Regions from separate parts of the Paenibacillus baimaensis genome, predicted to be linked through region 1. Evidence: riboswitches for the same ligand, from Rfam matches in the RefSeq annotation. Region 1 holds a riboswitch; each other region holds the start of a gene.
What was found. A riboswitch is a leader RNA that binds a small molecule or an ion and turns the genes downstream of it on or off. The one in region 1 is predicted to bind cobalamin.
Positions count from the first base shown of each region.

Region 2: linked by a shared signal. The riboswitch ahead of OB236_RS17020 (ABC transporter substrate-binding protein) and the one ahead of cobJ (precorrin-3B C(17)-methyltransferase) in region 1 are both predicted to bind cobalamin.
Region 3: linked by a shared signal. The riboswitch ahead of OB236_RS29515 (ABC transporter substrate-binding protein) and the one ahead of cobJ (precorrin-3B C(17)-methyltransferase) in region 1 are both predicted to bind cobalamin.

Region 1 is NZ_JAOQIO010000077.1:262,600-265,882, reverse strand. It holds gene cobJ (precorrin-3B C(17)-methyltransferase) at 1-1,598, opposite strand, end outside; cobalamin riboswitch at 1,773-1,987, opposite strand; gene OB236_RS19045 (O-antigen ligase family protein) at 2,238-3,283, shown strand, end outside.
Region 2 is NZ_JAOQIO010000069.1:29,498-32,780, forward strand. It holds gene nikB (nickel ABC transporter permease) at 1-355, opposite strand, end outside; gene OB236_RS17020 (ABC transporter substrate-binding protein) at 352-1,935, opposite strand; cobalamin riboswitch at 2,126-2,322, opposite strand; gene OB236_RS17025 (aldo/keto reductase) at 2,639-3,283, shown strand, end outside.
Region 3 is NZ_JAOQIO010000103.1:26,821-30,103, forward strand. It holds gene OB236_RS29500 (prenyltransferase) at 1-280, shown strand, start outside; gene OB236_RS29505 (DUF6081 family protein) at 308-1,036, shown strand; gene OB236_RS29510 (hypothetical protein) at 1,242-1,772, shown strand; cobalamin riboswitch at 1,776-1,931, shown strand; gene OB236_RS29515 (ABC transporter substrate-binding protein) at 2,087-3,130, shown strand; gene OB236_RS29520 (FecCD family ABC transporter permease) at 3,131-3,283, shown strand, end outside.

The DNA.
Region 1 (3,283 bases):
CGCATTTCTTTGGGAACGCCCAGCCCACCGAGCTTCGCCTGCAGTTCCTCTGCATAAGGAATAGACTCACCCTTCTCTCCATTGCAAAAATCGCAAGCCTTTACCTGTGCGACATCGCCAATCGGAGCCAGCAAAAAGCCTTCCATCCTAAGCTTATCCGTAATCTCTGCCGGATTGTCTGTAGGCACACGCAAGATCAGTTGATGATGTGGTGTATATTCCATCGATCCCTTGTCGCCGACAACGGCTGCCAAAGTCAGCATCTGCTTCGCCGTGAACTGCTTGTTGGCCACGCCTGGGCTGACGGCCAGCTCAAAGATCGACTGCTGCCTGAACAAACCTGCGGTGACCGCAGCAGGTGCTGCAGATCGTGCTGGTTCATCTGTTGATGCAGTCACCGCAGATGGAGCCGCCAACGTGTTGGTTACTCCCACTCCATTCCTTCGATCCACAAGCTGCAGAGCCTCCATGGCCAGCAGCAGTGGATCTGAACTGACGTGGCGTTCTGCTACTGCTACAGCACTCGGCTCAACAGCAGTGGACACACCTGCCAGCTTCGGTGTACCTGTTGTTCCCGGGCCTGGCGATGCGGAGCTCGTTAACAGGGTACCTGGCTGGCGGATTGCTGCTGACGTCGACCCAACGTTCGGGATGCGCTCATCCTCCTCGTCATCCCATTCCTCATCGTCTATATCCTCAATCAGGGAGTCTCCTTCTTCTTCGGATTCCCATTCCTCATCATCGTACTCATCATTTGCTTCCTCTGGCAGCTGCTCCAGCGCCCAAGGCTCTGCTTCCTGCCGCAGCCTCTGATGCGGCCGCAGTGGCTGCACGTCGGCACCAAGCGTGTACTTGCGTTGGTAGCCACGAGGCGTAATCATCAATCCGTCATAGACCATTGTCGACGAATTGCCGATAATGACCGTAGTCAACATGCCAATATCGTGATCCAGCATATCCCGCAGATTCGTCAGTACGATATGCTGACGATCCCGATACGCGCTTTTCACAATACCGACTGGTGTTTCCGGTGAACGATACTTCAGCAGAATCCGCTGTGTCTCCACAATTTGCCGAGTACGTCTGCCGCTTCGCGGATTGTACAAGGCGATTACGAAGTCCGCCTGTCCAGCCGCTTCAACACGCCGCTCAATCAGTTCCCAAGGCGTCAAATGGTCGCTAAGACTGATCGTGCAGGAATCATGCATAATCGGAGCGCCCAGCAGTGATGCCGATGAGTTAATCGCCGAAATACCGGGAATAATCTCAACCTCCACGCCGCCCTCCGGGTGCCAACCCTTTTCCATCAGTACTTCGTACACCAGACCCGCCATTCCGTATACACCAGCGTCACCGCTCGAAATGACCGCAACCTTTTTCCCTGCTTCCGCCTGCCGCACCGCCTCTTGAGCACGGCTTACTTCCTCAGTCATACCCGTTCTTACAATTTGCTGATCGCTCAGCAAACCGCTGATTAAGTCTACGTAGGTGTTGTAACCGATGATTACATCGCTCTCCTGGAGCGCTTCACGAGCCCGTTTCGTTATATGTTCAAAGCTGCCGGGTCCAAAACCGACAATCAGCAATTTCCCTGCCACAAGCTGCACATCCTTTCCCTATCCACATCGATAAAATGACAACAAAAAAAGCACTTCCAATGTGTTAGAAATGCTGTTGCATCACATACATACAGGGTATCGACAATAGGCTCTCTGCCCTTTACCTCTGTAAGTAAGCCAGTCTCTAACACTTGCCTAAATCCACGTAGGTTAACAGTGTTGTTTAAACAGGCAGGTTTCCTGACTCAGAACATCGTGCCCGATTCCTTCCCAAAGCACTAATACTGCTTCAGTGGATCCATCTTTCAGGCATTTGCCAATCTCGATTAGCGTTCTCTACAGTGGCGGGTCCGTGCCGGATTTTAACCGGCTTCCCTTTTAAGCGAATGAGATTTCTCAGCACTCGCACCTATTCTATCACGTATACAATTGTCTAGTTTCATCATATCACCCGTAAGGAAGCTTTGTCTAATGATATCATTAATGGATAGTGGCTGAATTTCAACAAATAAATAAAAGCTGGCTATTGACTTGATACAAAACGTATCGTATTATTCATTTATAGATACTTGTTACAAAACGTGTCAAAGATGTGAGTATGAAAATTTTTGAATACTTATTAAGTAGGATATTAAGCAAATTCCACTTTTATACTAATTATGATAGGGCGTGGCAATATTGGTATTACAGCGAACAGGACTGCTGTACGTGATGTTATCGTTGCTTTGTATTGGGATTCTGGCAGCCGGTATTATGACGGATTCCTTGCTCATTATATTGATTGCGATAGCATTAACTTACGGGTTGTTCCTCTCTCTTCGATATCCTTTTATTCCTCTTGTGGCTTACTCGGTGGCAATTCCTTTCGAGGATATTCTTAGGGTGGGGGGGATTTTTAATACTTTGACCAAGGGGTTCGGCCTTCTTTTTGCAGCTGTATATCTGATTACCCATTTCCGCCAAATCAAGTTTAATCTCATACCGGCCGTTTGGTGGGTATGGTTGGTATGGAACATAGCCAGCATCCTCTGGACGCCTGATGCTTTCTTCGCCGCAGTATGGTTCAGCGTTGCAACTTATGTGCAATTGTTCTTTATGTTGGTGTTGATGGTCAATTTACTACATCAAAACCCGAAACGGATCCCCATTCTATTAGCCTTTTACAGTATTGCCACAACAATTACTTCATTATATAGCATCGTGAATTTCATGCAAGGCGCTGATCTGACAGAGGGTACACGTACCGGCGCCTTCGAGGAACAAAGCGTTGCCCATTTTGCCGCCATGATTATTCCCGGCCTGCTGTACCTTATCCACTGTGTATTGCACAGCAAATCAATTTTACTCAGGGTTGGGTTAATTCCGATTGCCCTGATTCAAATCACAGCCGTCATTCTCTCTGGTACGCGCAGCGCCTGGATGGGATTAGCTGCCGCTCTACTGTTTATGCTGCTCGCTAATTTTAACTGGAAAAAGGCAGTCGCCGTCATTCTGGTCAGCGGAATTGTGTTGTTTGGGGTTACTTCCATCCCTGAGCTTGAACATATTATTACAGCCCGTTCTGAGCAGGCAGTAGACAGCGGAGGGTCCGGCAGAACGATGATTTGGGAACACGCTATTGGTGTATTCGCGGACCATCTGATTATCGGCACGGGGTCAGGTACTTATCACAAGTATCAAGAATATCCACCATACGGAGCCCACAACATTTATTTGGGAGCTGC
Region 2 (3,283 bases), on a different contig from region 1:
TGACTACCAATGCTGCGCCTGCCAGCTCCAAGGTTGCCGGAATCCGTACCCAAAGCTCTTCTGTAATGGGTGTACGGCTGCGAAAGGAGGTTCCCAGATTACCGGAAACGATCTCCTTCAGCCATGTCAAATATTGAACCGCAAAAGGCTGATCAAGCCCCAGCTGCTTGCGCAGGATAGCGGCATCGACATCCAGATCAGTCACGGTTGCCCCGGGATCAAACATCGTCAGCAAAATCATCTGCGCAGGGTCACCTGGAATAAAACGTAATAACGAAAATATGAGCAGAGTGACACCGAGAAGTACAGGAATGGTGACCGCTATACGAATGAGCAGATATTTGAAAATACTCATTTGCTGATGTACATTTCCGGTACAATCTTCGTTCTCAGGTTCTCATCTATGCCTTTCACCTTGTTGTTGTAGGCCGAGCCCCAGCTTGCCGAGTTATACATATATACGATTGCGGTTTCATCCAGTACGATCTTCTGAACTTGATTCGCCAGCTCATTTTGCTTGTTGGTATCAAATTCAGCTGACAGCTGATCGATCAGCTTGTCCACCTCAGGATTGCTGTATCCACCATAATTGCTGACAATGCCACTCCGGTAGTACGATTTCAATTGGCCTCCGATATCTCCGGTTACACTGCCGCAGGAGCAGTAGGTAGCCATCTCGAAATTGCCGTCAAGCATTAACTGATTCGAAGCTGTTGTTTCAACAGGTGCAATTTCAATATTAACGCCGACAGCCTTTAACTGGCTTTGCAAAGCTACAGCAGTTGGCTGAAAGAACGAGTAAGTCAGCAGCTTGAACTGCAGCTTTTGACCATCCTTGGTACGAACACCGTCTGCTCCGGCTTTCCAGCCTGCTTCTTCAAGCAGCTGCGCTGCCTTGGCACGGTCGGATTCCGGCCCTTTGTCCAGTGCATACGGAAGTCCCTTCGGGAAGTGGCCTGTCACGGGCTCCGCAAATCCACGGCTCACACCGTCAATGAGCTCTTTGCGATCCAAGGCCAGGCTTATAGCCAAGCGAACCTTGGGGTCTTGAAAAGCGGGAACCTTTTTAATGTTCAGCCATAAATTGCGCGTTGAGCCCGGAGGGTACAGCACATTGAATTTTTTATCCTTTTCATAGGCAATCCGTTGTTCAACCTCCACATTCATATCGGCGTCAGTATCTCCGCTTTTCATAGCGAGCAGGCGACCTTGACCATCGGAACCCAGCCTTGCCTCGACACGCTGAAGCTTCGGCTTCGTGCCCCAATATGTGGGAACGGCTTCGGCAATCAGCAGCTCGCCGGGAATAAATTGCGTGGGTTTCATAAATCCGGTTAAATCGGCTTCTTTATTAAACTTATCGCCAAGACGATCCGCCTCAGCCGCATTATGGATTGCAAATCCGGTAAGCTTGAAAATAAAAGCCGGGTCAGGCTTAGGTGTTTTGAACTGAATGTGCAATGCATCCTTGACGATGAACTCCACGCCGCCGATCTGTGAGGAAGCCCGCTTGTTCAGCTTCTGATGGCGTTCGAGCGCTGCTTTGACTGCTGCCGCATCCATCACTGCTCCGCTCCAAAACTTCACATTAGGCTGCAGCTCCATTTCCCAAAGGGTAGGCTCTACGTTTTTCCATGACTTGGCCAGCCATGGACGTAAGGTCGCATCATCATTGAGCATGACCAATGGCTCGGCAATCCCGTCCGACGTAATTCGTTGTGCATCTACATTAGTTGGATCCAACGAGCGGGGCATATTCAAGGTAACATATTTCAGCACCTGCTGATCGGCCATCGCGGAGCTTGTACCTGCTGCGGCATTGTTAGCACCTGTACCTGAACTAGCCGAGTTTGTAGCCGTGCTGCAAGCGGATAATGCGATGAGTAAAGTCAAAACGAATGTGAACCAACTAGTTTTCTTTAAATAAATCAACATCTTGTTTGTCTCCTCCTGTGTTCCTTCTCATAATTGTATTTCCTGTGCCACCTTGTTAAAGCCGGAACATCGTATACAATGCAAAAAAGACATCGTTACCCTATAACAAGAAAAAGGTAAAGATGCCCATAGTTTTATTGTATGAAACTTTTGGCCGTCCTTAACACCTCCCTATCCTTCGTAGGTAAAAGCAGTGTTGTCAGAACTGGCAGGTCTCCTGGCTTCGGGATCATGATCATCAACGGCCTTCCCAATCTTAACCTTGCTAAGATCAGTGGCATTATCGTTGAGGACTTCTCCGTTACAGTGGCGGGACCGCGTCGGCATTGCACCGAACTTCCCTTTTAAGCTTCAGCTTGCTGAAGCACCTGTTCCCACAAATATTCAATTATCAACCTTGATCATAAACAATATTAATATCTTATGCAATACAAATATCGAGTAAGTGAAATAAAAATTGCAGCTGTCATTATCGTTATGGTTTTGGAATTATCGGTTTGTACAACCATTAATAGTGCATACAAGCAGCTCCATTTAAATCGGATAGCGAAGTCTAAAAATTCGGACAAACGATGACAAACTTGTATTGACAACTTGCCGGGTAAGAGTATAAAATTTAAATAATATGGTCAGACCATAATACTGTTGTTGAAATCCAAACTATATCCAAGGGTGGAAGAAGATACAAGACAGGAGGAAAACGATGATCGGCACGGCTGTACCGTATATCGAACGCAATGGACTGAAATTATCACGATATATGCTGGGTACTGCACAATTGGGACTGGGCAGCTATGGAATTAACAATCGCCTCGGTACTGTGGATGGGAGCGCCTTACTTGAATATTGCGAGCATACAGGTATTAATTGTTATGACACAGCTCATGAGTATGGAGATGCAGAACTGAAGCTGGGTCGCTTTTTCATAGGTAAACAACCGCCGTTTATAGCATCAAAGCTGAAGGTTGATCTTCATCACACCTCCGAGCTGGAGCTGGAGCGTCAGATGGTGCAGACGACCGAACGAATTATTTGCCGTCTGAAGGTCGATTCTTTGTCTGCATTAATGATTCATGATCCTGTTATGCTGCAAGTATACGGAGACAAGGTGAACCGTATACTACACAAGCTGCAGAAGGAGGGTTTCATTCAAAGAGCCGGCATATCGTTTGGAGCCGATCCTGTCGAGCAGTATGCCTACAGCGCCGGATTGGTGCAGGATGATATATTTGACATGGTGCAGCTTCCTCTTAACTTGTTTGACAGACGAATGGTTCATTGCGGCGCGCTCGATGATTTTACCAGCAGGGGGAAATGGATAGTCGTTCGAAGTGTGTTTTTGCAGGGT
Region 3 (3,283 bases), on a different contig from region 1:
AGTCGTGGTATGGGGTGAACAAAGAGCTATTCAGTTTTCACGTTTCCTGCTATTTCTGGCATTCCTTTCGTTATTGGTGTGTGTCATTTTCAACGTGCTGCCTTATTATTCATTGATTGCTTTGGTTACTGTTATTCCTATATACAAGGTATATGGTATGCTGAAGTCAGAGAATCCTTCGGTCGCTTACCTGCCCTTGATGGGAGCTTCACTACGTGTTACAGTCCGCTGTGGGTCGATCATGATTCTGACGCTGCTGGCACATGGGATTTTTCAGTAAATTCAACCAGAGAAAGAGGCGGCTTGGATGAGCAGAGAGCACATATTAGGAGATTTTCATAACATTTTGTCTGGCAAGGATGTCTGGAAAATTGGCGGATTTCCGCTGCAGGACGGTTCCTTCTGGAATTATCGGGAGCCAAACGCTGTAGTTATCGTTCGTAATGGAATTTTATATGTACGAGCACCGCTCAGCCGCAAGCATGATCATGTGCAGTTCCTGGACAATGCGAAGCATATGTATTATTCAGTGGATGCTGTTCAGGTGCCGGAAGCAGGCGAGGTCAGCTTTGAGCTGCAAATCCGTTCGAGAACAACGGGGACAGCGGCCCACGATTTGTATGATGGTTTTGTTTCACTGAATTTGCTGGATTTTACTACAGGCGCAGCGCTTGATTTTTTTGTGGGAAATGATACTTATGCTAGCGTCTATGGAATTCTTCCTTTTCCTGGCGTCGAGGTTCCTGAGTCGGACAAAACCAGATTCTTTTGTATTTTCAAGGAAGAGACGGATTTTCAGCCGCGAGAGTTCAATACGTATCGAATTACGTATCATCGTGGAAATGACGAGGTTATTTTTGCGGTTAATGGTGTCGAAGTTCGGCGAGAACGGCAGGTGCCAATCAAGTTGAATCAATTCACGGTTGCGCTTGGAATTATGACGGAAAAGGATTTGACCCCTGAGGGCAGCGTATCGGTCCATGGCCAGACGGTTATTGCCGAGTGGACGCCAATTAAAGTGACGTATCAGGATTAAAGGCTGCTGCTTTCCTGAAGTTGCCGAAGTATTGTAATGATGTGTTTGTGTATGAGGTTGGATTCGAGATAACCCTTTGAGCCTGAACGGCTTGGAGGGTGTTTGTCATACGCATTAGTTTTTGTGGAATGATGGCTTTTGTGATAAGATGTGAGGTGAGATTTCAGTACGGACGGCTGGTTGGTTGGTCTGGGAGGAGAGACAGATGAAGGCGAAATTTGCATGTTTAGGGTTGATTTTATTGCTGATTTTGACAGGCTGTGGGGGGCCGAAGGCGGATGTGCCGATATTTATGATGTCGAGCAGTGGCATCCCAAGTGAAGTGGGCGATAAGCTGGAGGCTAGTCTGGTAGAAAAGCTTGGACAAGCACCAACGGTTAAAATACAAACAACGCCTATTTTTTCCATGGAAAAGCTGATCGTTGAAATTGCCGCTGGCGATAACGGAATCATTGTCGTACCTAAGGAGCAGTTCAAGGCGCTCGGTCAGCAGGGCGGTTATGTCAGTCTGGATGCGGTAGCCAAAGCCGAGGATTTCCCTGATGGTGTGATGGAGATCCCCGTGGATGGAAAATCCGGAGGCGTCGAGAAGCATCTCTATGGTATACCTCTGGAACAAACGAAGTGGTTGACAGATTTAAAGCTCAATGGTAAAGATCTGATTGCGTTTGTACCGGCTAATGCGAAGAAGCAGGATTTGGTCATGCAGGTTTTAAAAGTAATTGCCCAAAAATAACAACTTAATAAAGTTTGAACAGGTGCCTGTAAGCTGTCGCTTATCGGGTTAAAAGGGAAGCTGGTGCAAATCCGGCGCGGTCCCGCCACTGTAAAGGAGAAATCGTCAATCGGTTACAAACTCTCAAGTCAGGAAACCTGCCTGTTCACTGCAAAGACTGTCCCTTTCGAGGAAAAAGGAGCGTCGCGTTTGAATGATCGCAGGCTCTTCGAGCTTGGTGTAATCGTTTATTTAGCGCATGCCCCTCTTGTTTCTTTGTGAAAAGAAGCGAGAGGTTTTTCTTTTGTTGGGGGAAGCGAGGAAGGAGCTTTAAGATGAAGCTAGGGAATATAAGCAAGATGCAGCGCTACGGTTCGAAGCTGGTTGTGCTGATTGGTATGATTGTGCTGCTGATCATAGCAGGCTGCGGGAACTTAAGCGTATCACCAGGCAAGGGAGAGCTTGTTGAACCACCGAAGACGGGTACTGGCCAGGGTTTGCCTAATGGGGAGACAGCAGCAGCCCCAGCTGCTAAAGCGACAGTCTATCCGCTCAAAGTGAAGGACGCGACAGGGAAGGAATTTATTTTTGACAAAGCGCCTGCCAGACTGGTATCGATTTCTCCAAGTGAGACGGAGACGCTGTTCGCGCTCGGCTTGGGTGAGCAGGTTTATGGAGTATCGGATTTTTGCGATTATCCGGCAGAGGCTTTGAAGAAGCCGAAGATGGGCAGCATCGTCAAGCCTAATGAGGAAGCGCTGCTGGCATCGAATGCGGATCTGATTGTTACAGGCGTGTCGATGAAAATACCAGCCGTGGAGCAGCTGCGTTCGCTGAAATTGAATGTGTTCAAGGTAGATCCGAAAACTGTCGACGATGTGTTGAATAATACGCTGGTGTTCGGTCAAATTTTCAATAAGCAGGAACAGGCGGAGAAGCTGGTTGCCGAGATGAAGGCAGATCGCCAAAAGGTGACGGATGCCGTCAAGAACCTGCAACCGGAGCAGAAAAAACGCGTATTGCTTGAATTCTCACCAGGCTGGACAGTTGGTAAAGGCGAATTCATGGACGAGCTGATTACGTTATCCGGGGGTATCAATATTTATGGAGAAATGGCCGGCTATTCGCAGCTGAATGAAGAAAAGGTGATCGCCGCCAATCCGCAGATTATTTTGTACCCGAGCAATTTGATCGACGACAAATCCAAAAAAACTTTAGATCAAATTATTAAAGAACGCAGCGGCTGGGAAAAAATCGATGCCGTGAAAAACAATCGGATCGTGGGTGTCGACAAAGACTGGATCAGTCGTCCGGGGCCACGGATCACACAAGGTCTTGTTGATATTGCCAAGGGCATATACCCGGAATTGGTGAAATAAATGAAGCAAAAGCTGTTGATTTGGGGAGGGGCAGGCATGCTGCTCCTTCTTCTTGCCATTACGCTATCCTTATCGATTGGGACGGTCCAGCTCCCTCTACTGCAGGTTTGGGGGATCGTGGCTCACCAGCTTCCATGGATAGGCGACCATATA